4 regions of the Thermosipho affectus genome follow, and region 4 is predicted to be linked to each of the others. Evidence: riboswitches for the same ligand, from Rfam matches in the RefSeq annotation. Region 4 holds a riboswitch; each other region holds the start of a gene.
The links. A riboswitch is a leader RNA that binds a small molecule or an ion and turns the genes downstream of it on or off. The one in region 4 is predicted to bind cobalamin.

Region 1: another riboswitch for cobalamin. It lies ahead of XJ44_RS00900 (succinate--CoA ligase subunit beta); the one in region 4 lies ahead of XJ44_RS01315 (ABC transporter substrate-binding protein).
Region 2: another riboswitch for cobalamin. It lies ahead of cobT (nicotinate-nucleotide--dimethylbenzimidazole phosphoribosyltransferase); the one in region 4 lies ahead of XJ44_RS01315 (ABC transporter substrate-binding protein).
Region 3: another riboswitch for cobalamin. It lies ahead of XJ44_RS05070 (bifunctional adenosylcobinamide kinase/adenosylcobinamide-phosphate guanylyltransferase); the one in region 4 lies ahead of XJ44_RS01315 (ABC transporter substrate-binding protein).

The regions. Positions count from the first base shown of each region.
Region 1 covers NZ_LBFC01000003.1:49,094-56,638, reverse strand. Annotated here, with positions in the region: gene XJ44_RS00905 (succinate--CoA ligase subunit alpha) at 1-437, opposite strand, end outside; gene XJ44_RS00900 (succinate--CoA ligase subunit beta) at 434-1,450, opposite strand; cobalamin riboswitch at 1,506-1,682, opposite strand; gene XJ44_RS00890 (SHOCT domain-containing protein) at 2,242-2,505, opposite strand; gene XJ44_RS00885 (alkaline phosphatase) at 2,683-3,939, shown strand; gene XJ44_RS00880 (queuosine precursor transporter) at 3,978-4,610, opposite strand; gene XJ44_RS00875 (oxygen-binding di-iron domain-containing protein) at 4,778-5,542, shown strand; gene XJ44_RS00870 (methyl-accepting chemotaxis protein) at 5,520-6,386, shown strand; gene XJ44_RS00865 (DUF3783 domain-containing protein) at 6,404-6,604, shown strand; gene infB (translation initiation factor IF-2) at 6,627-7,545, shown strand, end outside.
Region 2 covers NZ_LBFC01000018.1:106,345-113,889, reverse strand. Annotated here, with positions in the region: gene XJ44_RS04865 (carbohydrate ABC transporter permease) at 1-475, shown strand, start outside; gene XJ44_RS04860 (carbohydrate ABC transporter permease) at 472-1,644, shown strand; gene XJ44_RS04855 (SIS domain-containing protein) at 1,641-2,540, shown strand; gene nagA (N-acetylglucosamine-6-phosphate deacetylase) at 2,551-3,603, shown strand; cobalamin riboswitch at 3,582-3,782, shown strand; gene cobT (nicotinate-nucleotide--dimethylbenzimidazole phosphoribosyltransferase) at 3,834-4,850, shown strand; gene XJ44_RS04840 (Dph6-related ATP pyrophosphatase) at 4,852-5,484, shown strand; gene guaA (glutamine-hydrolyzing GMP synthase) at 5,505-7,046, opposite strand; gene XJ44_RS04830 (LemA family protein) at 7,071-7,545, opposite strand, start outside.
Region 3 covers NZ_LBFC01000018.1:150,936-158,480, reverse strand. Annotated here, with positions in the region: gene XJ44_RS05080 (adenosylcobinamide-GDP ribazoletransferase) at 1-185, opposite strand, end outside; gene cbiR (cobamide remodeling phosphodiesterase CbiR) at 175-792, opposite strand; gene XJ44_RS05070 (bifunctional adenosylcobinamide kinase/adenosylcobinamide-phosphate guanylyltransferase) at 789-1,286, opposite strand; cobalamin riboswitch at 1,341-1,505, opposite strand; tRNA gene XJ44_RS05065 (tRNA-Pro) at 1,532-1,608, opposite strand; gene XJ44_RS05060 (GGDEF domain-containing protein) at 1,683-3,158, shown strand; gene XJ44_RS05055 (isoamylase) at 3,170-3,889, opposite strand; gene XJ44_RS05050 (sodium:proton antiporter) at 3,956-4,276, opposite strand; gene XJ44_RS05045 (proton-conducting transporter transmembrane domain-containing protein) at 4,270-5,493, opposite strand; gene XJ44_RS05040 (6-phosphofructokinase) at 5,568-6,752, opposite strand; gene XJ44_RS05035 (iron-containing alcohol dehydrogenase) at 6,820-7,545, opposite strand, start outside.
Region 4 covers NZ_LBFC01000005.1:24,391-31,935, reverse strand. Annotated here, with positions in the region: gene XJ44_RS01345 (SLC13 family permease) at 1-847, shown strand, start outside; tRNA gene XJ44_RS01340 (tRNA-Leu) at 1,464-1,551, shown strand; RNA gene ssrA (transfer-messenger RNA) at 1,610-1,968, shown strand; gene XJ44_RS01330 (sigma-70 family RNA polymerase sigma factor) at 2,059-2,679, opposite strand; gene XJ44_RS01325 (HAD-IIA family hydrolase) at 2,686-3,492, opposite strand; gene XJ44_RS01320 (FecCD family ABC transporter permease) at 3,518-4,495, opposite strand; gene XJ44_RS01315 (ABC transporter substrate-binding protein) at 4,492-5,373, opposite strand; cobalamin riboswitch at 5,432-5,623, opposite strand; gene XJ44_RS01310 (1-deoxy-D-xylulose-5-phosphate reductoisomerase) at 5,615-6,667, opposite strand; gene XJ44_RS01305 (thiamine diphosphokinase) at 6,646-7,257, opposite strand; gene XJ44_RS01300 (ABC transporter ATP-binding protein) at 7,314-7,545, shown strand, end outside.

The sequences.
Region 1 (7,545 bases), on a different contig from region 4:
GCAACATCCCCTGGTTTAAATGCGTTTTCAGGCATTATTCCAATCTTAGAAACACCTGGTAAAATAATTCCAGGACAATTTGGACCTACAAAGGTAACATTTTTTGATTTTGCGTATTTGTATATTTCTAGCATATCCATTTGTGGAATGTGTTCTGTAATGGTTATGATCTTTTTAATTCCCGCATCTATTGCTTCAAATATTGCGTCTTTGGCAAATTTTGCCGGTACAAATACAATACTCGTATCACAACTGAATTTTTCAACAGCATCGTACATGTTATGAAGAACAGGAACATGTTCAATTTCTTTTATCTTTGTATTTTTTGAGACACCACATACTATGTTTGTGCCGTATTTTAACATTTTTTTTGTGTGGAAACTACCATACTTTCCAGTTATACCTTGTACACATACTCTTTCTGTACCATTTATCATATGAAGTCCCCCTTTACAGCACTTTTGATCATTTCATACATATCGTCAAAAAAGTGAATATTGTGTTCTTTTAAAATTTTTTTTGCTTCATTTTCGTTAGTTCCAGTAATTCTAACAAAAAGTTTTATATCATCATTTTTTTCTTTGAAACTTACAATCGCTTTTGCTATTTCATCGCATTTTGTTATTCCACCAAATATATTTAGGACAATATTTTTTAACGAAAGAGATTTTAAAAGTTCAAGCGCTTTAATTGTAGTTTTTGTATCTGCACCTCCACCAAGATCAAGAAAATTTGCAGGTTTACCTCCATACAAACTTATTGCATCCATTGTTGCCATTACTATACCTGCTCCACAGCCAATTACTCCAATATCACCATCGAGTTTTACAAAATGAAAAGGATATTCTTCATGTACAAATTTTTTTGCCCATTGTTGCCTAAAAATCGCATTATCATCTAAGTGTAATACGGCATCAAGTGCCATTATATTTCCTTCTTTTGTTTTTACTAATGGATTTATTTCCAAAAGAGTTAAATCTTTTTCTTTCATTATTTTGTGTAATTTTTGGACTATTGGTTGGATTTTTTTTGGAAGTTTTTGGATATCTGATAAACTATGTCGTTCAATTTTATCTTTATTATCTTCTATATCAATTCCGCCAAAGTGTGAGAATAATATTTTTATTTCTTTTTCATATCTATCGATGTATAAAGATAAGTAGTATTCTTTTTCGATATTTACCATTTTTTCAACTAGAACTCCATAAGGTGTTTCACCCATTATTTTTTTGTGCAGTAGTTTTTTTGAGAATTTTAAAAATTCATCTTTGTTTTGTGCAAATAAAATTCCTCCAGCTTTCATTCTGCCTCCAACAAGCACCTGACTTTTCAGGACAGCAGGTAAAAATTTCACTTCAATTTCCCTATCATTGGAAATAAGATAACTTTCAGGAACAGAGATCCCCCCCTCTTTTAATATCCTTTTTCCTACAAATTCATGAATTTTCACTTTCACACCTCCCGTTTCGCAAAAAAATTTTTCTCAATCTACCCGCGAGATTGAGAAATACGTTGGAATAAAGGCAGGTCTCCCGGCTCCTGGATCTTCCTACTTACCACGCCTTCCCAGGTTTCCCCAGTGGCTGGTTGTGGCTTTCGTCCCCAGTTACGGTGGCGGGGCCGCACTGGTTTTTCACCAGTTTCCCTATTAAGCCATAGGCACCTTTATTCCACGTTGTATTTAATTTTCAATGTTATTATATCATCAAGTTTTAAAAATTGAAAATAAAAAAATCAGATTAGACGTGTATTATTTTGAATTTAAATTGGAAAAAATACAAAAAATATCATTATTTGGTAATATGTTTAAAAATAGATATACAAAGACTTATATAAAAATGAAGATAGAGAAGAGGAAAAGACTTTTGATTTATTGAAATTTAGATTTTTTATATTTCAAACATTTGGATAAAAAGGACTTTCCGCTTACTTTATTTTTCAAAGAAAGTAATTTTTAATATTCAGAAAAGACTTTATTGTTTTTTAAAATAATGAATGGAAAAGATAAAATAAAAATTATGAAGTTTTAGAAAAAATGTAGTCTAAATGGAATGTCTTAAAATTAGAGGTTACAAAAATTATATATATCGATCCAAGACTTGTTATATTTAAAGAAAAAATTATGAGTTAAGATAAACAAGAATCCAAAACGTAGGGTAAGAAAATTACAAGAGATAATAAGTATTTAGAATGAGGCGCTTTACTAACGCCTCACTTTATTTTCATTATTGATTTTTAAAGTTAGTGTTTTAGGATAAGGTTTTTTAATTTTTTGTATTCCTCCTCGCTAATTTCACCTTTGGCAAGTCTTTCGTTCAAAATTTTTAGACTGTTATCGTATGTTTCAAAATTTTTTTCATAGCGAAAATCTGGATGTCTTTCAGAGTTTTTGATTAATTTGTAAATTAAGAATGCAAAAAAGATTAAAACAATTAAGCCTATAACTGGGGCTATCCAACTAAACCATCCACTGTGCCAAATAAAGGGTCTATGATACCAGTACATCAAAAATCACCTCCTATTTGTTTCTACTTTATTTATACAGATTAAAACTTAAAAAAAACTTAGAATTTCAAGTTTTTTTAAGATTTATGAGTTTAACTTTCTTTATAAAATTAAAAAAAGGGTAAATATTTTTTTGTAAAACTCTTTACTGATATGAAAAATCGGGAGGTGAGGATCATGAAAAAGTTCTTCAGTATTTTAATTTTGTTTTTTATGGTTGTGGTTTTTGGCAATTTTGGAGTAAAGAATGTTATATACTTCATAGGTGATGGAATGGGAATTAATCATCTGGTTTTGACAAGTCTTCTTGAAGGAAAAACATTAAATATTATGAAATCACCTTTTGTTGGTTATGTTACGACATACTCTGCAAACTCACTTGTTACAGATTCTGCAGCTGCAGGTACTGCCCTAGCCACTGGTTTTAAAACAAATAATGGTATGATTGGCATGCTCCCAGATGGAACAATAGTTCCAACTATTTTTGAAATAGCTTCAAAATATGGTATGAAAACGGGAATAGTTGTAACTTGTAGAGTTACCCATGCGACTCCTGGTGCTTTTTATGGACATGTAAAAACTAGAAAAGATGAAAAGACACTTGCAAATCAGCTGTTAAATAGTAAGTTAGATGTGGTGATGGGGGGAGGTTGGAAATATTTTGATGAGAAGATAGTAAGTGAAAAGGGGTTTGACTATATTAAAAGTAAATCTGAATTTGCGAATTATACAGGAGATAAATTATTAGCGCTTTTTTCTGATAGTCATTTAAATGCAGCAAGTGAGCGTACAGATGAACAACCTATGCTTTATGAAATGGTCGAAAAGGCACTTTACCTACTTTCCAAAGATGAAAAGCCATTTTTCTTAATGGTAGAAGGTTCACAAATTGATTGGGAAGCCCACGGAAATGATGTATATGGTGTGTGGAAAGAAGTAGTGGAATTTGATAAAGCAGTGGAAGTGGCATTAAAATTTCTTGAAACACATCCAAATACGTTAATTGTTATTACAAGTGATCATGAAACAGGAGGGTTAGGTCTTTCAACAGGGGAATATTCATTATATATAGATGTAATAAAAGGGTATAAAAAGACAGCAGACTGGATAATGAAAAACTACGATGTTAACAATGAAGAAGAATTTAGGAAAACTATAAAGCGTTATTTCAACGTTGAACTTTCAGATAAGGAAATTCAATTATTAAAACGAACAAAAAATTCAAGTAATCCATATAAAGCAACAAGTTTGCTTGGAAGAATATTAAGCGAAAAAGCCTTTGTTGGTTGGACTACTTATAAACATACGGCAGCTCCAGTTCCAATATTTGCATTTGGTCCAGGTGCGGAAAATTTCAATGGATTTATGGACAACACGGATATACCAAGGATAATATCAAGATTACTTGGATATTCTCTTTCACGTGAGTTTTAAATGAAGAAAATAAAAGAATAACCCGCAACTTTTGCGGGTTATTCTTCAAATGCCAGGTCTTTTTTTAATCTTTGAATACTTATGTTTATTATTGGGCTATTTAGACTCGAGAGTATTAACTTTACGATATATTGGGATATTACCATGTTCATTAATACATTTAGATCATAAGTCCATAAGAAAGAGACTAAAACAAATACTATAGAGTCAACTAGTTGAGTTATAACCATTGAAAATGTATTTCTAAATATTACGTTGTTTATTTTAAATAACCTTTTGGGCAAGTTAAATGCCCAAACGTTTGTATATTGTGCGGAAAGATAAGCAAAAAAACTAGCAAGAATTATTCTCGGAGTAGAATTAAACACAGCTACATAAGCGTTGTTTTTGTTAAAAATACTTGCAGGTGGATAAAGAATTACAATATAAGAATAAATAACCAATATTAAAGATGATATAAATCCAATCTTGATAACTTTTTTTGCGATTTTTTCTCCATATATCTCAAATACTATGTTTGATATTCCAAAACTTAGAGGATATATTAATACAGATAAAGTGATAACAAAAGGACCTATATTAACTAATTTACCTGCAATAATGTTTGAGATTATAATAACGGCGGTAAAAATCCCAGAAAGTGTAATGAGTTTTTCATAGTATTTTTCCATCTTTTTCCTCCTTTTATCTCAAATTTTTAGCATTTAATTCTATAATGTAATTGCCTTTTTTTCAAGTAAAAATATTGTAAAATCTGTTAAAATTGTAAGAGTATCTTAATTGGTAGTTTTAGATATCTGGTATAATATAATATAAAGCGGTAGAAGGAGGTGCAAATATGAAAAATTTGTGTTTGTACGATGACGGTGAACATAAATATTATTTACTTGGCTGGGAAGAAACAGAAGAAGGTGGTTTAGTACCTACAAATCAGTATTTAATCGTCCATGGAAATAAAGGTTTTTTGCTTGATCCAGGTGGTGCGCATGTCTTTCCGAGAGTACTTGCAAATGTCTCAGAGATAATATCTCCGAAGAATATAGAAGGTATTTTTTATTCTCACCAGGATCCCGATGTATCTTCTGGTGTTACAATGTGGCTTTCTATAGCTACTAATGCAAAAATATATATATCTGAACTTTGGGTGAGATTTTTACCACATTTTGGTGTGTATGATAAAAGAAGAGTTGTTGGAATTAAAGATAAAGGCAATGTTAATATGAATTTTAGCGGATATAAATTAGATTTTATTCCAGCCCATTTTTTACATGCACCTGGAAATTTTAATGTGTATGATCCTATTTCGAAAATTCTTTTTTCGGGTGATATTGGTGTTTCTGTTTTACCGTTTAATAAAAGAGTACAAATGATTGAGGATAATTTTGGTGAATTGTTAGAATACATGGAAGGATTTCACAAAAGGTATATGAGTTCAAACAAGGCGTGTAGTAAATGGGTGAATATGGTTTCAAAATATGAGATTTCTATAATTGCTCCTCAACATGGAACATTGTTAAAAGATAAAGCAGCAAGAGATTTTTTAAATTGGTTTAAAAACTTAAAATGTGGAGTTGACATAATTGAAGAATTTTACGGGAGATGATAATATGAAGATAGATAAAGATACGTTGAATACACTTTCTTCTGCTTTTTACGTGCAAAATTTAATGTTATCCTTTATGGATCAATTAGATGAGGTTTTAGTTTCAAGGATTTCTGAAATAAAATGGGAAATTGAGAAAATAACGGAAAGATTTGAAAAGCTGAGTAAAGATATTGATAATCTTTTGGGAAATTTTTCAAGGGAAAGTAATGAGATATTGAAAAATATAGAAAATGCCTATGAAATAAATAAAAAGATAGATAATGATTTAAAAAATCTTGGAACAGATGTAAATACAGTTTCAAATAAATTTAGTGAGACTATACAAAAAACATCGGAAACTTTTGAAAAATTTAGCAAAGTTGGAGATTTGGTGAAGGCTATACAAAAGATTGCAAAACAAACAAATTTATTAGCTTTAAACGCTTCAATTGAAGCAGCAAGGGCCGGAGAATACGGAAGAGGATTTGCAGTGGTTGCTTCAGAAATCCAAAAACTTGCAGAGGAATCTCAAAGTGCATCAAATAATATATCAAAAATTATTGCGGAAATATCTACTTCTATAAAGGATTCACTTGGTTCTTTAAATGAGATTCAAAAGCTTTTTGATGCGGTACAAAATGCTTTGGCAAATTCCATGGATTACATGAAAGATAACATTAAAGTTATGGAAAACTCTAGAAATTTACTTAATATAACTGAGGAAAATTTAAAAGAAGAATCAACAGTTTTGTCTGAATCGGTTAATATATTATCAGAGACGTCTAATGAATTTAGTGTTATAGTAGAAGTGATAAAGTCTATTGTGAATTCCCAAAAGTCGTTAAAAGACTTGAAGTTATAATCTAGGAGTGAGATTATATGGAGGACAAAAGGTTTGTTATATTACACGGATTTGAAAAAGATGATATATTTAAAGTAATGAAGATATTAAAGGAAAATTTTCCAGAAAAGGAGTTGATTTTTGCAACTACCACCCCAACTAATTTGAATTGGAAACTTTCCGATTTAATAGTTGAAATTGAAAAGGAGCACAAAGTTATGAAAAAAATGAGGAAATAATAGGAGTTTTGGAGGTGATTCAATGGCTCGATTAAGAGTATATGAGCTTGCAAGACAGCTTGAAATGGATACGAGAGATTTAATGAAGGAATTGGCTGATTTAGGTATTGAAATAAAAAGCCATATGAGTTATATTGATGAGGAAACGGTAAATTTATTGCTTGAAATGTACGGAGAAGAAGAATTAATTTATGAAGAGTATGAGCTTCTTGATGATGAAGAGGAAAAAGTAAAAAGAAAGAAAAAAGAGAGTGTGGAAAAAGAGGAGATAACAAAGAAAAAGAAGGATATAATTAAACTTAATGAAGAAGATTTGAAATTAGATAAATTTTCCAAAAAAATAGGGGTTCCTCAAAATAGAATAATACAAGATTTTTTTATGAAAGGTGAAGTTCTAAAGCCTGGGCAAACTTTGAACTTGCAACTTGCAAAAAAGATAGCAAAGATGTATGATGCGAAAATATCCTTTGATGTAGAAGAAAAAGAAGAAGTTAGAGAAAATCCGTTGGAAGAAATTGAAAGATATTTTGAGCAAAAATATTCCGAAGGAAAGGACTTAGTAGAAAGACCTCCTATTGTTACTGTAATGGGTCACGTTGATCATGGTAAAACAACTCTTTTGGATTTTATAAGAAAAACTAGGGTGGCTGAAAGAGAAGAAGGGGGGATAACACAAAGTATAGGTGCATATCAAGTGGAAACAAATGGGAAAATTATCACTTTTATAGATACTCCAGGGCACGAAATTTTTACAGAAATGCGCGCAAGAGGTGCCCAAGCAACGGATATAGCAGTTCTCGTTGTTGCAGCTGATGATGGTGTTATGCCTCAAACTGTTGAAGCATATAACCACGCAAAATCTGCTAATGTGCCCATAATTGTTGCAATTAACAAGATAGATAAACCAAATGCCAATGTAGAAAAAACAAAACAAGAACTTG
Region 2 (7,545 bases), on a different contig from region 4:
TAAAATGCTTGAATTATTTGGAAGTTCTCCCATTCCCACAAGCTGGCTTGCACACACCAAAACAGCACTTTTATCTATAATGATCATGGATATTTGGGCGGCTATTGGATATTATACCATACTATTTCTTGCAGGTCTTCAAAGTATTCCCGAGCAGTTATACGAAGCAGCAGAAATAGACGGTGCAAGTAAAAGCAAAATGTTTTTTAAAATAACGCTCCCACTTTTAAAGCCCACTTTATACTTTGTCATAGCGTTAAATACTATACGTTCCTTTCAAATCTTCTCGGAAATATTCACAATGACTGGGGGAGGCCCGATGAATGCCACACAAACAATAGTACATTATCTCTACATAGTGGGATTTAGAAACTTTGAAATGGGGTATGCATCTGCAATAGCATATATCTTAGTGCTTATAATACTTACTATTACTCTAATACAAGGTAGATTACTCAGGAGTGAAAACATATGAAAAAAGTTATACTTCTTACAACAATGTTTGTACTTTTGTTTATTTCTTTATTTCCCATGCTATCAATGTTCTACACTGCAGTTATACCTAGTGGCAACCTTACAAAGATAATAAAAGAAAGGTATATAAACGATTTTGAGATAAAATACAAAAGTTATTTAAGGAGAAAATTAAACGGTCAATTCACATTAGTTAATGACTCACCTCAAAGTACAAAATCAATATTAACAAATGGAACAATAGTTCTATTAACAAATAAACTCGACATGCGCGTTGCAAAACAACTAGAATTCTGGGCAAAAGGAAGGGAAAATTTTTCCATAGAAATATTCGATGCTTTTGGAAAAAGTATAAGAAAAGAATTTTCCGGAAGTAAAGATTGGAAAAAGTATATTTTAACTAACTTTGGTGAAATTAACTTAAAATACGTATCTAAAATAGTTTTTCATTTTTCGGACAAACATTACCTTGATGATGTAAAACTCATTTACAAATTTCCAACATTACTGAATTTTGTAAATGTATTAAAAGAAGATATGTTTACAAGATACATATTAAATAGTCTTATTGTCTCAACAGTTGTAGTAATAGGAAATATTATATTTTCAACAATGGTTGCATACGCTTTTGCAAGGAGAAACTTTTTTGGAAAAAATTTACTTTTTTCAATAATTTTAATGACAATGATGATACCACCACAAATTACAATAATCCCCATATTCATACTCATGAAAAATATCGGATGGATAGATACATATTTTGCACTCACTGTACCTATGCTTGTTACACCATTTAGCGTGTTTTTATTAAAACAATACATAGAACAACTACCAATTGAACTTGAACAAGCTGCATACGTAGATGGAGCAAATACATTTCAAATACTTTTCAAAATAGTATTTCCCCTATCAAAACCTGCAATTGCAGTAATGGCTATTAACACATTTATTTCAAGTTGGAACGCACTTTTCTATCCACTAGTTATGACAAACTCTCGCGAAATGAGAACCGTTCAAGTAGGTCTTGCGCTGTATCAAAAACTAAACCAAATAGATTGGCCAAGACTTATGGCTGCTTCTTCCATAATCGGAATACCAGTTATAATCATCTTTTTAGCTTTTCAAAAACATATAATCTCTGGTATCACAAAGGGGGCTCTAAAGGGATGAATTACACATATAATGAAATAATGCGCACACCTGAACTTTTGAAAAAAATAGAAAATTATTCTATCGAATTTTCAAGCAACAAAAAATACGTATTTGTAGGCTGTGGTTCGTCGTATAATCTTGCCTTTACCGCCTCAAAAATACTCAAAGTTAATTCGGAAACTCTAACTGGTGGTAAAATTCTCGCGTTGGATTACACACCAAAATGCGATATTGGAATATTTATCTCTCGAACAGGAGAGTCAACAGAAACAGTACTTTCTGCAGAAAAGTTTAAGAAAAACGGCATACTTACAATAGGTATAACTTGCGAAAAAAATTCCTCACTTGAAAAAGTATGTGATCAAACTTTTACTTTTGATTTTCTTCACGAGGAAAGTATAGTAATGACTGGATCATTTACGGCTATTTTATATTTTTTGATAAAAAATGGAGAAATCTCAAACATGGCAAAGAAAATAATCGAGAAAAGTAACGATTATCTTGAAAAAATAGATTTAAAAAAATACAATCATTTTGTATTTCTAGGCTTTGACGAAGAATATGGTATATCAAAAGAGGGGGCATTAAAAATACAAGAGATGGCAAAACAATTTGTAGAATTTCACGAACCCTTAGAATATAGACATGGACCTATTTCCAAATTAACCGACAAAACATTAGTGATCATTAATTCAAAAGACACAAAATACGAACACACATTAAAGAAAGATTTGGAAAAATACACCAAAGTTATATATTTGGGAAAAGATGGAGATATAGATATTAAATACAATAGCGGATTTGAAACTCCGTTGAGGGTTATTTTCTTACAAATACTAGCCTACAAAAAGGCTATATCAGAGGGGTTAAATCCAGATAGACCTGAAAATTTATCGAAAAGTGTGAAAATATAGGAGGTATTATATGATAATAGAAAAAGCACTCATAGTTGATCCAATTGAAGGAGAATTTACAGGAGATATAGAATTTGATAAAAAGATAATAAATGTAAAAAAATACGACTGTACTCCCAAACTTTTATTAATGCCAGGATTTGTGGATACACACACCCACGGATATATGGGAATAGATTGTATGACTGCAACAGATAAAGATTTTAACATTTGGGGGAATAAGGTTCTATCTAACGGTGTTACATATCTTTTTCCCACTACCGTTTCTCATTCTTTTGAAGTACTAAATAATGTAACACAAAATTTTTCAAATGCCACGCACTCTTCCCTTATGGGATTGCACTTTGAAGGCCCTTTTTTAAATAAAAAGAAAGCGGGAGCTCAAAACAAAGCATATATACAATCATTTAACGATGCACTTCCACAACTTAAAAATGTAAAAATTTTAAGTTTTGCACCAGAACTTCCCAATTCAAAGGATCTACTGGAAAAATTAAGAAAAAACAATATTGTTCCTTCAATTGGACATTCAAATGCAAATTACAAGATTTTTAAAGAGTTCTTTGACCTTGATGTTAAAAGAATTACACACTTTCCCAATGCCCTATCTACGTTACATCACAGAGAAGTTGGCATTGTAGGTGGTGTTTTTTTACACAAACCGTACGTTGAGATAATTGCAGATTTTGTACATTCATCTCCTGAATTTTTAAAATTAGTATACCAAACACTAGGTGCAAAAAAAATTATCCTTATTACAGATAGTATATCAGCCACAGGACTTGGCGATGGTATTTACACACTGGGAAATCTTCTTGTAAAGGTAAAAGATAATATAGCAAGGCTTGAAGATGGAACCCTTGCAGGAAGCACACTAAAATTCATAGATGGGCTCAAAAATTTCAAAAAGGCCACCAATTGCTCTCTAAAAGAACTCTCATGGGTATCTTCTTTTAACGCACTTAAAAATTTAAAAATAGACACAGGACGGATCAAAATAGGATATGATGCTAAGTTTGTGTTACTAAATCAAGACCTAAATATTATAGATACTGTGGTATAATTTTAGAGAAAATTTATACTAAAAACATCCAAGAAAAGGGAACACCGGTGAAAATCCGGGGCTGCCCAGCAACCGTAACCGGGGACGAAATCTGCAAATACCACTGGGGGAAACCTGGGAAGGTGCAGAAAGTAGGATGATCCGGGAGCCGGGAAACCTATCTTGGATGTATAAATTCCACAAAAGCTCAGGGCTTTTTGTGGAAGTTTTTGTTTATAGGAGGGGATAAAATGACACTTAGAGAGAAAGTTATCAACAGACTAAACAACCTTACAAAGCCTGTAGGAAGTCTTGGATACTTAGAAGAAATAGCATTAAAAATTTCTCTTATCCAAGAAAAAGAACTTCCAGAACTTTTTAACGACAAAAGGGTTTACGTATTTGCAGGAGATCATGGAGTGGTAGAAGAGAAAGTTTCGGCATATCCAAAAGAAGTAACCTTTCAAATGGTCTTTAACTTCTTAAACCAAGGAGCGGCAATTAACGTTTTTTCAAAACACGTGGGGGCAAAAGTCTATGTTGTTGATGCAGGAGTTGACTATGATTTTGATCAACATCCATCTTTAATAGTAAAGAAAGTGGGATATGGTACAAAAAATTTCACAAAAGGTCCTGCTATGTCAAAAGATGATGCGTTAAAATCCGTAGAGTATGGACAAAAAATTGCAAAAGATGCAATTAATGAAGGTGCAGACTTACTGGCTATAGGTGATATGGGAATAGGAAACACTACCACTGCAACTGCAATTGCAGCTGCTTTTGGATTTAATCTAGATGAAATACTAGATATAGGTACTCCTATAGACAACGAAAAACTAAAAAGAAAAAAACAAGTTGTGGAAAAGGCGATAAAAGTAAACAATCCCAATCCATCAGATTCCATAGACGTCCTTTCAAAAGTGGGGAGCTATTGCATAGGAGAAATGGCAGGATTTATACTCCAAGCAGTTGAAGAAAAAATACCAGTAGTTATAGATGGTTTTCCCACTACAGCGGGATTTCTCATAGCATATCATATAGATAAAAAGGTAAAAGATTACGTCCTCTTTGGTCATAAGTCCAAAGTAAAAGGACATAAAGTAATACTAGATTCAATAAACGAAAGACCTATTTTAGATTTAGATATGCGTCTTGGAGAAGGTACAGGTGCGGTACTTTCTATGTACCTGATCGAAGCTGCGATAAAAATGATAAGGGAAATGGCTACATTCGAATCTGCAAATGTTTCAAAAGGAAGCGATCAATAAAATGGGAAAAGTATTTTGTTCATGGAGTGGAGGAAAAGATTCCACACTTGCCTTGTACTACGGTCTTAAAAAATTTACAACGATTGATTATCTATTTACAATGTTATCAGAAGATAAGATTCATTCAAGGGCCCACGGCCTACCAAAACACATATTGGAACAACAAGCAAAAAGCTTGGGGTTACCACTTATAACTAAAAGTAGTAGCTGGGAAAACTATGAAAAAAACTTTCTTAAATTCCTAGAAGAATACGCATACAGTGGTATTGGAATATTTGGAGATATTGATTTACAAGCACACTTAGATTGGGTAAAAAACGTATGTTCAAAGAAAAACGTAAAAGTATTTGAACCCCTTTGGCAACGTAAAAGAAAAGACATAGTTAAAGAGTTTCTCTTGCTTGGATTCAAAGCAAAAATAATATCCATCAAAAAAGAACTCAAAAATTTTCTAGGTAGAGACTTGTCATTAGATTTAATAGAAGAATTTGAAAAAATGGGAATAGATGTATGTGGTGAAAATGGAGAATACCACACCTTTGTATATGATGGACCTATCTTTAAATTTCCAATTAAATTTAAAGTAAAGTCCACTATCGAAAAATCTGGTAAATTCATACTTGAAATAGTATAACACCCCAGCGGGGTGTTATACTACTCCCATTCTATAGTTGCAGGTGGTTTTGAGGTAATATCGTAAACTACTCTATTTACTCCTTCAACCTCATTTATTATTCTTTTTGCAACTTTATTTAAAAATTCATGTGGTAGTTTTGACCAATCTGCAGTCATACCATCAAAACTATTTACCGCCCTTAATGCTATTACATTTTCATACGTTCTATAATCTCCCATAACCCCTACAGATTTTATGGGAAGAAATACGGCAAATGCCTGCCAAACTTTCTCATACAAACCATTTTTCTTCAATTCTTCTATAAATATGTAATCTGCTTGTTGTAGTATTTCAACAGATCTTTTTGTGATTTTTCCTACTATTCTTACGGCAAGTCCTGGTCCAGGGAATGGATGTCTATTAATCATATCATCTGGTAAACCCAATATCTTTCCCAATTTTCTTACTTCGTCTTTGAAAAGATACCTCAAAGGTTCTATTATTTTAAAAGGTAATTTCTCAGGGAGCCCCCCTACATTGTGATGTGTCTTTATCTTTGCCGCAGATTTTCTTTCGCTTACTTTACTTTCAATAATATCGGGGTATAACGTCCCTTGTGCCAAATATTTAATATTTCCATGCTCTTTAAGTAGATTCATAGAAGTTTCATAAAAAATATCTATGAAAGTATGACCAATTATCTTTCTTTTTTCTTCAGGATCTTCCACTCCTTCCAAAGCACTCAAAAACCTTTCTTTTGCATCTACAACGAATATCTCTATTCCTAAATTTCTAAATTTTTCTTCCACCTCTTCTCTTTCATTTAACCTCAAAAGTCCCGTATCAACAAAAATTGGAATGGAATTTTTCCCAATTGCTTTATGCAAAAGCATTGCAACTACAGATGAATCTACTCCACCAGACAAACCAAGTATAACTTTATCATTTCCCACAATTTGTCTTATTTCTCTTATCTTATCTTTTACAAAGTCACTCATCTGCCAATTTTTAGGCATCTTTGCTATTTTTGAGACAAAATTTTCCAAAATTTTACTTCCAAATTGCGTATGTGTCACTTCCGGGTGAAATTGCACCCCATAAATAGTTCCCTCTTTGTTTCTCACAGCGGCAAAAGGTGAATTTTCACTTTCACCAATGACGTAGAAACCTTCTGGAAGTTTTTCAACTCTATCTGAGTGACTCATCCAAACATCAAACTTTTCGGGTAATTCTTCAAATAAAGGATCTTTTTTCACCTTTAAAAATGCATGCCCAAATTCCCTTTTTTCTGATTTTTCCACCTTTCCTCCAAACTTGTAAACTAATGCCTGAAGGCCATAACAAATCCCCAATATGGGCACTTTCAAATTTAAAATAAAATCTGGAACATAAGGTGCATCTTTTTCATATACACTCGATGGTCCACCGGAAAGTATAACAGAAGAAGGATTCAAAGATTTTATTTCTTCTTCTGTTGCATCCCAAGGCAAAAGTTCTGCATAATAACCTTTTTCCCTGATTCTTCTGACAATAAGTTGTGTGTACTGTGAACCATAATCTAAAACAACTACCGTTTTCAAAAGGACACCCCCCACACTCTTTTTTTAAATATCTACATTTGGAACTTCCCTTTCCACTTCTTCAATTTTAAAAAATGATGCTTCTTTAAAATTAAACATCTTTGCAACTATATTTGTTGGAAAGACTGAGATTCTTGTGTTGTATTTCATAACTATATCGTTGTAAAATTGCCTTGCATATGCTATTTTATCCTCTGTTTTTTTTAGTTCCTCCATTAATTGCTTTACATTTTCATTTGCCTTTAACTCGGGATAATTTTCCACAAGTGCAAAAAGTCTTGATAGAAGACCTGTAATTTCATTCTCACTTTTTATCTTTTCATTCATATCTTCGCTAGAAATAGCAGCGGCTCTAGCTTTCATAACTTTTTCCAACGTCTCCTGTTCAAATTTCATATACCCCTTTACAGAATTGACAAGATTTGGTATCAAATCGTGTCTCCTTTTTAATTGTACATCGATTTGACTCCAGGCATTTTCCACTAACTTTTTCAATTTA
Region 3 (7,545 bases), on a different contig from region 4:
AAAATTAAGAAAATTATTTTAACAAAAAAATTTTCAAAATAACCCCCTAAGAAAAAAATAATCCCGGGAATATATCCCACAAGTGGGAAATACCCGGGAATGTTTTTCATCCTTCTTTCAGAATATCTAACTTTAATTGGAATCCTAGATATAAACGCCAACGAAAGTAAAAAATCATAAATCAAAACTATCCCTCCAAAGAGTTAGTGAATGCAAAAAATCTCTTAAGTCAAATACTTCAAAACACACATACTCTAAATTTGGTGAATATTTCAACTTTTTCTTTACTACTTCCAAAGTATCTTTGTCCAATTTAAGATGGTCTTTCCCATTTGAAACACCCATGACATGGTATTCTATTGAATTTTTTAAAAAATTCTCCGTAACCTTTGTCCCAAGCAAATGATGTCCTATGTCAAAAACTGTCCTATCGTGTAAAAAAATATCTTCTTTCAAATTTTCAACTAATATCTTCTCAGATTTTTTTAAAAACACCTCTATACCATCTAACGGATGTACGATGTAATTTGAAATTTCCAATCTACTATTTTCAAAAAAACAAAAGGCTTTTTCAACGTTAAAAATACAATCTGTTGGTAAGTGAACGTTATACTCAAGATTAAATTCTTCTGCTATTTCCTTTAAATCTTCTATTTCGTTCAAAAAAATATTCTTTGTATTTGTATCCCAGCTAAACACCAAAAATTCCACAAAATCCACCTTATCTGCTATAACTTTTACATTTTCAAGATAAGTGCCTGGAAAAAGCCAAGAAGTAGTTCCTAACTTCACTTTAATTCCACCCCTATCCCCGATACCATCAAATAGACTTTTTGTGCTATCTTTACAATATCTTTATTTAAAAGTCCTAGTCTTTCTACATATTCTCTTACTTGTTTGTTTTCTGGAATTATTCCCCACCCCACTTCATTCGTAACACAAACCAATGTATAATCAACTTTTTTAATACTTTTTAAAAATTTTTCTAAATAATTTTCTATATCTTTCTTGTAATAGTAAAGATTTCCAAGATACGTGGTAATACAATCCAAAATAGCAAATTCATATTTTCCATTTAAACTTTCAATTACTTTATCTACTTCAACAGGTTCTTCAAAGGTGTCAAAGCCTTTTCTTTCGCTTTTATGACGGTTTATCCTATTTCTCATTTCTTCATCAAAAGGAACTCCTGTTGCAATAAATGCTTTTTTCTTGTAACGTCTTGAGAGTTCAAGCGCAAAACTACTTTTTCCAGATTTAACCCCACCAGTTACTAAAATAACCACCCTTTATCCCCCCAAAATAAAACAAACTTTTCCCACATTGCCCTAGCAATTGGGAAATATCATTTACTACAGGTAGGTCTCCCGGCTCCCGGATCATCCTACTCTCTGCACCTTCCCAGGTTTTACCCAGTGGCATTTGCAGATTTCGTTCCCGGTTACGGTTGCTGGGCAGCTTCGGATTTTCACCGAATTCCCTTAACCTGCAGTATTGAATATTTAAAAAATGGCCGGTAAAACCGGCCAACTGGTCGGGGTGACTGGACTTGAACCAGCGACCTCTTGCGCCCCATGCAAGCGCGCTAGCCAACTGCGCTACACCCCGTTATTCTACCTTATATTATATTACATCTAAAAAAATGTGTCAAATTATGCTAAAATACTTTTGGAGGGATTTAAATGATTAAATTTTATTTAAAGTACTTTCTATATACTCTTTTTATCTTTTTAATCTTGTTTTATATATTTTATTCTCTTGGCAATCCAAAAGGCATTGAAATTTCTAGAATAAATAATACAACTTTACCAAAAGTTATTATACTAAAGGCCTTTAAAACTATATCCTTTCAAATACCCGTACCTAAAAATTCAAAATACGTATTTTTTCCATTCATAGAAGGTTCTTCTTTTTCCATTAAAAACAACAATTTTCCAATATTTACATTTGGTCTTGGAAAATCTGGACGTACGTGGTATACTCCATTTTTGATACCTATACCAAAGGGTGTAGATGTTCTTACTTTGGAAATTTCAGGAGTTTATTCAATAGGTCTTGGAAAGTTCTTTTTTATAAACGAATCAGAAATATGGAAATATTCTATTTTGAAGTTCCTAACCGACAACTTTTTAAATATTTCAATTGGTCTTATTTCAACATTGGGTTTTCTTTTGTATTTACTTTCGAAAAACACCGGAATAACTAGACAAAAAGCGTATAAATATTTTGCGTTTTCTAGTTTTTTGGCAATTATATGGTTATTGGATGTTATTAGCTTCGAACACTTTTTCTATCCACTTAGGAAATTATTTATTTCCTGTGCTTATCTCTCATTTACGTTTTTAATACGCGGGATCGATTTATATAATTTTTCAACAATACAAAAAAATACAAAAAGATTCTCGTACTTAAATATTCTGGCAAGTATATTACCACTCTTTACAGTCACACCTCAACAATTAAAAACTCTTACGATTTTCATATCCCCTATATTAATACTCAATGGTATATTTATCTTGTACAAAATCGTAAAGTCATATGTCTCGCAAAACGTAACGTTCGCAAGCCTTTTTGCAATAACAATTATATTTGATAGTATAGTACTTTTCTTTAATCTTCCGTTCAGAATGCTTTCACCATTTGGAATTATATCGTTATTTTTAAGCTTTGCCTCAAGTATTATACTAGAATACAAAGAAAAGATTCACGAATTAAATGTAATATATGCAAGAAGTCTGATTGATCCCCTAACAGGAGCATGTAATAGGGGTTTTTTAGGAAATATAAAACTAGAAAAAAACGATATATTGATATTTATAGATCTCAACAAATTTAAATATATAAATGATACATATGGGCATGACAAAGGGGATGAAATACTAAAAAAACTTTCAAGTATAATTAAAAGCAACTTAAAATCTTCGGATATATTTGTACGTATGGGGGGAGATGAATTTTTAATTATCTTAAAAAATTCCACAAAAAAAGAAGCAGAAAAACTCATCAAAAAAATTCACAATGAATTTAACAAATCCTCGGAGCTTTCTCCAACTTTTTCGTGGGGAATAACAAATATTGAAGGTTCCCTTAAACAATCAATAAGAACCGCAGATGATCTCATGTATAAAATGAAAAGTGAAAAAAAAGCCTCTCAATAGAGAGGCTTTTTTCATTTTAATCCAACTGTTAATTTTCCATCTTTTTTATAAACCTGGAAAAATCCATTTTTCCCACCAAATCCGTCATCTACAAAGGCAGGTGCATTGGGATCAGTAACCCAATTTGTACCATTTACCACAAATTTATACTGATAATCTCCCTCACTTAATTCTAAAACGGCTTCCCAAACACCATCGTCAACTTCATAACATTCGGTCTCTTCTGCATTCCACTTATTAAAATTACCCGCTATCGTTACATAATCTGCACCTTTATGCTCAAAACGTATCACAACATATCCTTCATCATCTACAAACATCTTTTTTGGATCAAAATTCTTGTTTACCTCTTTTTTATTCTCTTTCTTTTCCTCGCCTTTTAAAACCACTAATTTCCCATCTTTTTCAACTAAAGTAAAAATACCATTTTTCCCTCCAAATCCATCATCTACATATCCCGGTGCTTCTGGGTCTTCCTTCCAATTCTTTCCATCAATTACATATTTATACTGATACGTACCGGGCTCTAATTTTAAAGAAATCTTCCATACACCCTCCTCTTTTTCCATTGCAATGGAACTTGAAGACCAATTATTAAAAGTTCCTGCAAGGTATACAACTTTTGCATCTACCGCCTCTTTAAAAGTAAATACAACCTTATCATCTTTAACTAAAACTGCTGAAAAATTCAAAACGGAAAAAATCAAAAGAATACATATAAATTTTTTCATAAATCCTACCTCCTTTGGAAATAATTCCACTTTAAATTATACACAAAAAGTAACGTGTTATCCACATTACTCTTTTTCAATTTCATTTAAATCCTTTTTTCTTTTCTTCTCCACAACAATCATGGTAATTGAAAGAAGCAGTGAAATTGTGGCAAACCCAATAACTATAGATGTTATTATAACCGCTTGTGGAAATGGATCTACGTAATTTCCACTTCCCTTTAAAGGAGGCGCATTTCCAATTTTTGACGCAATAACTACAAACAAGAAAACAATTCCCGTATTTAACACATCAAGCGCTATTATTTTTGAAATTATATGCTTTTTGAACAAAAGACCATAAATTGATAAAAATATGATCAAAAATGGTGCTATAAAATCTACCATAACCTTCCTCCAAGCAAAGTAAAAAATGAAATTGAAAATACCATAAACGTTAAAATGGATTCAGTGGTAATGGAAAAATCAAAATAAATCTTTAAAAAATACCCAAATATCAACCCTAAAACTACAAATAGAGATGAAATAACGTTAAAATATGGATAAATCAAAAAAATCGAAAATAAAAACAAAAGTATATGCCTTTTTGAGAATACAACCCTTAGCTTTAAAACTTTCCCCGCATAAACAGCGCTAAGAAAACTTACAATATATTTAAAATATTTAAAATTTTCCACAAAAAGTTTTGATTTAACATATCCTAAAGCGGTAAATGAAAAACCAGAGATAGATAATAAAGAAATTAATAAAGCCAAAAACAAGAAAACGGGAACTTCCCTTTTTTCGGATAAATCTCTTTTAACATACCTTGTACTCAAAAACAAAATACTCTTTGATATACCATGATAAAGCACATAAACAGGTGTAAAAAGAGGATTTAGAATCATTATTCCCAGCTGAGACATTGAACTGTAAGCAAGAACTTTTTTAAAATCTTTTGAAATAATGGCAAAAAACACTCCGTAAAAAAAAGCCATTATTCCAAATAAAAAAAGGTCATCTAAGCCTATTCTCAAAAGTGGAAATAATACCGATTGTGTATACACGCTTGAAAGCATTGCGGAAATTTCAGGCTCTGAATTTGAATGTACTTCTGGAAGCCAAAGCCCAAATAGAAAAAAACCACCCTTTGCAAGAAGTGAAAATTTCATCAAGTACCCGGAAAGTCCATCTACATTTGAAATATCAAAACTTCCAGTTGAATAATAGTGCATCCCTATTCCTATTAAATAAAAACTCATCGCAAGTGAACTTGCAAAGATGTATTTAATAGCCGTTATCTTCTGCTCAAATTTTTCACTTGAAAGAATAAGTAATGTAATTAACAAAGTTGAAGTTTCAAGTATAACGTATATGTTAAACAGGTCATTTGAGATAAAGAGTAAATTTAAAATTGTATGCAAGAGCGAAAAGAAAAAATACACATGCTCATTGCCATTTTGGTAGAGAAAATAAGACACAATAATACTACAAGAGATATTGGTAAGCAAAAAATAAAATGAATTTGAATCAAAAATTAAATGTACTCCCCCGTACCCAGAAAGTACAATATCAAATCTTTCAAAAAGTAGGGAAATAGAAGAAATAGGTATCAAAAAAGGCAAAAATTTTGCCTTTTTCAATAAATACAAAAAAAATGAAAAAATGACCTGAAAAATCGAAAAAACTACAAAAAAGATTACTCTTCTACCTCCTTAAAAATGGTATAAACTGGCAGGCCATCCTTAAATTTTGGGAACAATTCACCTTCAATTAATGGTTTTGCATATTCTATATACTCTTCAGTCACTTCAAAATCCGTGTGAAAGTCGTCGGGAAGATATTTTGTTACCTCTGCAACTTTATTTAATTCCACTGTACCATATTCTACTTTATACGGTGAATTACTCACCCTGTTTATTGTAACCATAACCCCGGATACTCCATCAAGTGCAAGTTTTACAGCTTGTCTTCCAACTGCTTCTGCTTCATCTACATCGGTTTTACTTGCAATGTGTCTACCACTTCTTTGTAGATAATCTGGTATTGCAACATGCGTCTTAAGTGAAAGTTCTGACCTTATCATCCCTGCAATTGTAAACCCCACACCACCTAATTGTCTATTACCAAAACTATCTGTATAACCCATATCCGCTACAAAAAAACCATCTGGATACTTAATTCCCTCTGAAACGGCTATTGAACAATATCCTTTTCTTCTAATACTCTCATCTACCCTCTCCAAAAACTTTTCCTTGTTAAATGGCACTTCAGGAAATAATATTAAATCTGCACCTATACCGTTTAACCACCCAAGCCCTGCCGCAGCAGAAAGCCACCCTGCGTGTCTACCCATAATTTCCATTACAAATACCCTAGTTGAATCCACATACATACTCCTCAAATCAAGTGTAGCTTCCATAATGGCAGTAGCTATATACTTTGCCGCAGAACCATATCCTGGACAATGATCCGTATGCGGTAAATCATTGTCTACTGTTTTTGGCACACCAATGACCTTTAATGGTATATTTCTCTTTTTTGCCTCCGTATACAACTTCCATGCAGTGTCCATTGAATCATTACCACCGTTATAAAAGAAATATTCTATTTCATACTTTTCAAATATTTCAAAGAGTTTATTTATATCTTTTTGTGTTTTTAACTTTCTTCTACATGAACCAAAAGCCGCAGAAGGTGTGTATTTTAACCCTTCTATATCTTTTCCATTAATTTTTAATAGATTTTCTCTTAAAACACCTGATATACCATGTATTCCCACATATACTTCAAGCCCTGCTTTTTGTGCCTCGTCCAATACCCCATATGCGGACGCGTTGATTACACTTGTTACCCCACCTGATTGTGCGTATAAGACCTTCATCGTATACCCCCTCTAAAAATTGCTAACATAATTATATCATATAAAAAAGTCCCAGCGTGTGCTGGAACTAGAATGCAATTTCCAATATCTTCCTTACATCTTCTTTCATCAATTTTTTTAACCTTCCCATAGGTGTCATCTTTGATGCTATATTCACCAACTTATCTATATCTTCTCTTTCAAATCCTAACTCTCTCAAGGTAGTGGGAGCACCAATTTTTTTGTACCATCTCTTAAGTGCGCTAATACCGTCTTCTCTTCCAAATATTTCCATTCCAAACCTCACCAGTTTATCCGAAATCAAATCCTTAACGTAAGTAAGCCATGCGGGAAAGACCACTGCAAGACCTGCACCATGTGCAACCTCTGGGTTAAGTGCACTTAAAGCATGCTCTATAGCATGTGATGACCAATCTCCACCACTATGTCCCATACCAGATATACCATTTAGTGCTAAAGTAGTTGAAAGTGCAAAATTAGCACGCGCTTCATAGTCTTTTGGATTTTCAAGTAAAATTTCAGTAGTTTCAACTAATGTTTTTATAATCCCTTCATCTACTCTATCTATCAACTGTGTGTTTCTCGTACCATCAAAGTAGTATTCCATAACATGACTTATAGCATCTACTGCACCATTTACCGTTTGATTAGGTGGAAGTGTGTATTGTACCTCTGGATCAACTATTGATACCTTTGGATAAACATGTATAGAACTAAATGAAAATTTTTCAAGTGTTTCTTCGTTAGTTACAACACTATTCCCGTTCATTTCAGTTCCTGTAGCAGAAAGGGT
Region 4 (7,545 bases):
GCAGAAACGTTATTTGCCACAGAAATTGATATTTTTTGCAGCGCTGCTTTCTATGTTTGTAACGAATGATGTTGCACTTTTTGTAGTGATACCTCTAACCTTATCAATGAAAATTGAAAGGAAGGAACTTATTGTAGTTTTAGAAACTATTACAGCCAACGTCGCATCTTCACTTACACCTTTTGGAAACCCTCAGAACATATTCATTTATTACTATTACAATCTTCATCCTCTGGAGTTTGTTAAAACTATCGCACCGTTCAGCGGTATAACACTTATTGTGATACTGCTGTTCAGCTTTGTGGGAAAATGTAGAGCAAAGAGAAGTAAAGCATTGGAGATAAAAAAACATAGTACCAAGGCGTATGTTTATTTGATTTCTTTTCTGTTATTTGCCCTTTCTGTATTAAAAATTTTGCCTATAGAAATTGGAGGAGTGCCTGTTCTCTATGCTATTTTGTATGATAGAAGAAGTTTAATGGTTGATTATCTCTTGTTAGCTACGTTCTTCGCATTTTTTGGTTTTACGGACAATCTAATGCATATTTTAAAATTCGAACTTAACGGATCACTTGAAGTATTTTTTTTCTCAGCGTTGGGAAGTCAAGTAGTGAGTAATGTTCCTAGTGCATTACTTTTTGCAGATTTTACCAAAGATTGGAAAGCGTTGTTATGGGGTGTAAATGTTGGGGGATGTGGAACTTTGATCAGTTCTATGGCAAACCTGATAACGTACAGGCTTTACAAAATGAAATATGGAAGAGCAAAATCATTCCTGTTAAAATTCCACTTTTACGGTTTTGTGTTTTTTGGAATAGGAGTGCTGGTTTATATAATTCATATTTAATGTTATTGTTTATATTGCTAATATTAACCAAGACATGCGTTATTAATAAACAATATTTCAGAAAAAAGTTTTTCAATTTATGCTTTTTCTTTTACTTTTTATGAGCTTAGGTATATTCACTATTTACTCCAACAACTCCTAAATTTTGACCAAAGGTTGTAAAATGATAGTTGTGATTTATAGAACATTTTTTAACATTTGGGTAGCTGATTAGTTTCATATTGGCTAGTAAATTCAATTTTCAATTGCCTTTTTTTATCTTTTGTGTCTTTTTCTGTGTTTTTTTGCTTGTATGGAAGTCAAAAAACTATTTGGATTTTTCCATTTTATGTAAATTGGCACCTTCTTTCCCCATGTAGTTGGAAAGATATTTTTTCTGAAAAGGATGGAAATGGATTTTTTATACCCCATTTTTGTTTTTTTATTATTTTAGTTAGAATATTTTAGAAAAAATTTTTGATTTTTTGTTTTAATATATTTTTTAAAAGTATTTGAGATATATTTATTTTTTTAAAGTGATTGGTAAAATTTTATGAATTGTGTGAAGAACACACGCGAAAAAATCATAAAATAATGTTGACGGAATTAATGTTTAATGATATAATAGGAATTGTGAGCCGAGGTGGTGGAATAGGCAGACACGCATGGTTGAGGGCCATGTGGGCGTATAGCCCGTGCGGGTTCAAGTCCCGCCCTCGGCACCAGGTCCCCAGAATGGGACCTTTTTTTGAACAAAAAATTACGTTTAAGGTCCCATATTGAGGGGGCGAACTGGTTTCGACGGGGGTGGAATCCTCCGAGAAGCGAGCCGAGTTTTCCGTGCTTCTCGTAAAAAAGCACGGGGAAAAGATAAATGCCAATGAAGAATTAGCATTAGCAGCTTAATTTAAAAAGCTGCCGTCCTACCAGGATTTGACCGGGGTTCTGGATAGGGCGTGACATAACCGGTCTAGTGGCTTTGAGTCTTCCTTCCACTCAAAGCCGCGAAATTAGAGGGAGGATAGGAGTCAAGAAGCCTGTCCGTGGGCATCTTGGCTCCGAATAAAAAACACGGACTGCGCTCGGAGAAGCTCGGAGGGTTCTGCTTTCGGACGCGGGTTCGATTCCCGCCGCCTCCACCAGATAAGACCGGTTATTTTCCGGTCTCTTTATTTTTTTATTAGTTGTGAAAATAATTTTATGAAATGTCTATATTTAGGGGGGAATGAGGGTTAATTAGAGAAAATTTGATCCAGTATGAATTTGTCAATTTTTGTTTTTCCGATCCTTTTAATTTTTTGTACAGTGTTATCTATTTTTTTTAAATTTATGTTTAGCTTTTTTTCGATTTCTTTGTATGTGTAGCCTTCCAACCACATTTCAAAAATATCTATTTCTATATCTTTGAGATAGTTCATGATTTTTTCTTTTATTATTTGAATAAATGCGTTTTTTATAACACTTGAGTTCTTATCTTCTAGTGAATAATCTGCTTGTTCTGATCCCTCTGCTTCATTTAGACTATCTATGCTCGATGATTCTGAAAGGATTTTATTTTTTCTTCTATTTAGATATGTTATAAAAGTTTTAATTTCGCTTTCTATGCTTCTCCATGCAAAGGAATTAAAAGAACTTTTTTCAGAGTCAAAGTAAAAAACGGCTTTGATAAGTCCGATAAGACCATTTTGGATTATGTCTTCAAATTCTGCCCATGGAGCATAATATTTTGATGATATTTTTACGACCATTGGATAATACTTTTCAATTATCAATTCTAATGCTTCAATTAATCCGCTTTGTGCAAGTTCAACTAATTTTTCAACTCTTTTCATCCTAAGATTGTATTTTATCACTTTTTATCACCTGATGTGTTGTGAAATTTCACCGATATCCTTTGCAATTATATCAGGTTTTATATTTGTAATATCACTTTCTTTAGCCTCTCCAGTTAGAACCAAAATAGTTAGAACACCTGCTCTTTTTCCCAATAATATATCGGTGTATAATCTATCACCGATAACACAAGTTTCTTCCTTTACTACGTTATTTTTTTTCATTATCATTTCTAAAATTAAAGGATCTGGTTTTCCAAAAACAATATCCGGTTTTTTTCCTGTTGCTTTGGTTATTACACTTGCTATTGCCCCTGTATCTGGTATTGGGCCAATGCTTGATGGACAGTTTAAGTCTGGGTTTGTTAATACAAAGAGTTTACCTTTAGAGACGTAGGAAGAAGCTTTAGCAAGTTTTTCATAATTAAGTGTGTTATCAAAAGTTACAATTACGACTTCAGGTTCTGAAGTTTCCACGATTGTATGTCCTACTTTTTTAAAAATATTTTTTATTTCATTATTTCCGACAATGAAAACCTTTTTAGGACCAAATTTATCAAAAAGATATTCTGCCGTTTCAATACCTGCTGTGAAAATTTGATTTTCTGTTATAGATAGTCCATTTTTTGAAAATTCTTTTAGATAAGACTCTGTAGATTTGTTTGAGTTATTTGTTAAAAAGACAAAATTTTTATTTAGTTTTTTTGTTTTTTCTGCAAAAGATATTGAGCCTGGTAATAAATTTCCACTAAGTGAAAATGTACCGTCGATATCTAAAACAAATAACTTTACCTTTTTTAGTTTTTCTAAGGCATTTTTTGACATTAATTTCATGTAATCACCTCAATAGAATTATACATTATTTTTTAGTTTTTAAAAGGATAAACATAAGTGGTGCACCAATAAAAGAAGTGATAACACCTATTGGAATCTCAATAGGTGAGGCAATTGTTCTAGCGATTGTATCTGAAATAGAGAGGAATATTCCACCAAGTAATGCACTACCCATTAAGCTGTATTTATGTTTGGGACCTGTTAAAATCCTTGCAGCATGAGGGATTATCAATCCTACAAAACCTATAATTCCAGTTTTTGATACTATGACAGAAATTGAAAAAGAACCTAGTAGATAAAAAAACCACTTGATTTTTTCAGTTTCAACACCAAGAAGTTTTGCTTCTTCCTCACCTAATGCTATAGCATCTAATTCTTTATTTTTTATATATCCAGATAAAAAAAGAATAATTAGTGCAGAAAATGGAAGGATAAGATCATCCAATGTTATCCCTGAAAGACTTCCAAACAACCAAATATGGGCACTTGTAAGAGTTTTTCTCGATAGACTAATTAACAATATAGTAGCGGAAGAAAATATTGTACTTATTAAAACACCGGATAAAATAAGATGCGTTATAGGGATTATATTTTTTCTTTTTGCAAGGAGGATGGCAAGAAGTGAGGCTATTATGGAAAATAAAAAAGAGAAAAAGTTTACACTGAATATTTTGTTGAGTGAAACTGCAGCGTATATTGCAAGTACTGCGCCAAATCCTGCGCCAGAAGATGTACCAATAAGGTATGGATCAACTAATGGATTTTTCATTATTGTTTGAAAAATATTTCCTACTAAAGCTAATATTGAACCAGAAATTATTCCCATTAAAATTCTGGGGAATCTTACATTCCATATTAAAAATTTAATTCTTTCATTTGGAGCATTGAATATATAAGAAACTGGTAATTTGACACTACCTATTGAAAGATTTAAGAATAAAATTAAAAGAAAGAAAACTGGAAGGATAATCCTCCCAGTTTTAGGATTAAGAAATTTTTTCATTTATTTCCTCCGTAAAAGAAATTATAGAATATATCAAGGTATTTTACTATATTGGGTGAGATTGAGCTAATATCATTTCCATCAATAATTAATACTTTGTCATTTTTAACGGCTTTTAAAGATGAAAAGAGTTTATTTCCCTTTATCTTTTCTTTTATTTGATTTGGATCACCATATCCTGCTATTATTATTACATCTGGGTTGTTTATAGTTAAGAATTCCCAATTTACAGAGAACCAACCGTTATTTCCTGTGTATGGTGCACAGATATTTACTCCACCAGCAATAGTAATGAGTTCGTTTATGTAGGAGCCCGTTCCTGCAGTCCATAAATCTTTTGTTTCATCGTTGGGTACTGTAATTGTAAAGAATACTTTTGGTCTTTCATTAAGTGGAATTTTTGCAGTTTTTGTACCATAATCTTTCAATTTTGATAAAATTTCATCTTTTATCATTTTTGCTTCTTTTTCCTTGCCAAACACACTTCCAAGTAACATTACGTCTCTTGCTACATCATTTAAGGAAACGGGATTAAGTACCAATGTTTTTATTCCAAATTTTTCTAATTTTTCAACTTCTGGAAGTTGAAACCCGCCAAAGATAATCACAACATCTGGGTTTAAAGACAAAATTTTTTCAATGTTTAAAGGTACCATATTTCCAATCTTTTCTGCGTTAAAGCTATCCCAATCTGTAACTCCGACTATTTTTTTGTCTAATCCAAGTTTTAATAAAAATTTAGTTGAACTTGGTGCTGCAGAAACGACTTTTTCAGGCGTTTTTTCAAAGACAACCAGTCTTCCTGCATCATCTACAATAGAAATTGAAAATGCAATAAAGCTAAGAACAACTAAAAACAAAACCCCTAGTTTTTTCATATCTTCACCTCCTGGTTATATTTAAAAGAAATCGACCACCTTTAGGGACCGTAAAGGTGGCTTTCTCCTTCTAAAAAAAGGTATCCCGACTCCCGGTTCATCCTACTTTCAGCGCCTTCCCAGGTTTTCCCCAGTGGCATTTGTACTGATTTCGTCCCCGGTTACGGTGGCGTCCCCGTGCCGGATTTCCACCGGCTTCCCTTTTTTTAGAAGAAATGTATTTCACGTAAATTATAACACATCAAAAATTATTTGCAATTTGCCTTGCAAGTTTATCTACTTCAAAAACATCTTCTAAATCCCTTATTTTGCCATTTATTTTTTCACAGGTGTCTATAACTATCTTTGAGATATTGTGAAACTTTATTTTACTTTCCAAAAACATATTTACTGCAACTTCATCTGCTGCGTTAAATGCTACTCTTTTTGCAAGATCTTTAATAATTTTTTTACCATAAAAAAAAGCGGGGTATTTTTCTTCACTTACCTCTGTAAAAATAAAATTTTCCCCTTTAAACTCTGGCCAATTTAGGTTTATATACATTCTCTTTGGATAAGTCAGTGCATATGAAATTGGTATTTTCATATCAGGGAATCCAAAGTGTATTTTTACTGTACCGTCTTTCAAGAAAACTGCACCATGAACTGTGCCCGTGGGGTGTATTAATACATCTATTGTGTCTAATTCAAATAATTCATATGCTTCAATTACTTCAAAGGCTTTATTTATCATAGTTGATGAGTCGACTGTTATTTTTTGTCCCATATTCCATACAGGGTGTTTTAATATTTCTTTTGGAGTGAGGTTTTCTATGTTATCATATTCTCTTATTGCGCCACCTGATGCGGTTATTAATATTTTTTCTACGTTTTCATCAAAAATCTGAAAGATGGCAGAATGCTCGCTATCAACTGGTATTAATTCTACATCTTTACAAGCTTTTTTTAACAATGGTCCTGCACAAACTAAGGCCTCTTTTGTGGCAAGGGCAAGTCTTTTTGTGAATTTAATTGCTTGGAATGTGGATATAACACCATTAAACCCAGGAATTGCCGCAACAACTATATCTGGGGTTGTTTTTTCCAAAAGTTCCTCTATGGAAGAGACATTTGATAATACTTGTGAGTAATAAAAATTTACATTGTATTCTTTTACAATTTTTTCCCCAAGTTTTTTATTTTGCCCAAATACAACTCCAGTTACCTTATATCCTTTTAGTTTTTTTATTACGTCTAATGTTTGAATGCCAATTGAACCTGTAGCACCTAGAATCACAACGGTTTTTTCAACCATCTAAAATAAATCACCTCTCCTTCAAAAACTTGTACTTTTATATTTTTAGAATTAGTTTCATTACTAATTCCAATGGGATTTTTTATGTTCATTTCCCCGTCAAATGTGTATTTGAAACCATCTAGTTTGAATTTTGCATTACAAATTGGAATAAAAGACCAGATTTCTCCTATTTTCACATTTTTTTCAAATGTATTTTTGATAATGGAACATTCTAATTTTTCAGATCTTAACAAAATTTTTGTGTCAAATTTTTTCATCAATCCAAATAAAGCAAGTATCATATCAAGTCTTTCTCCAAAAAAATTTAATATTTCGATTTCGTCGTATCCATTTTCAAATGCGTATTTAATTGCTATTTCACAGTCCGTTTCATCTTTTTCTTTCGGGTATTCAATGATTTCAACGTTATTTTTTTTGAAATATTCCAAAGTATCATTATCCAAAGAATCTAAGTCTCCTATAATGACATTTGGAAGAATACCCCTTTCCTTTAAAACTTTTGCTCCTCCATCTGCTGCAATTATTATGTCCGAGTTAATGTACAATGTTTCTTTTGCGTTTCCATTTAATATTATTGTTGCTTTCACGTTATCCCTCCCATGTTATAATATTACATGAGAAATTATAACATGGAGTGAAGAAAATGATTGTTAAAGCAAAAAAATTAACAAAATTATATGGAAAAAATGAAAAAATAGAAGCCTTAAAGGGTGTAGATTTGGAGATAGAAGAAGGAGAAATAGTTGCGGTTTTAGGGCCTTCTGGATGTGGAAAAACTACACTTTTAAATTGTCTTTCAGGGCTTGATGAACCTACCTCAGGAAGTATAAAAGTTCTTGGAAAAGATCTTGTGAAAATGAAAGAAGATGAGAAAA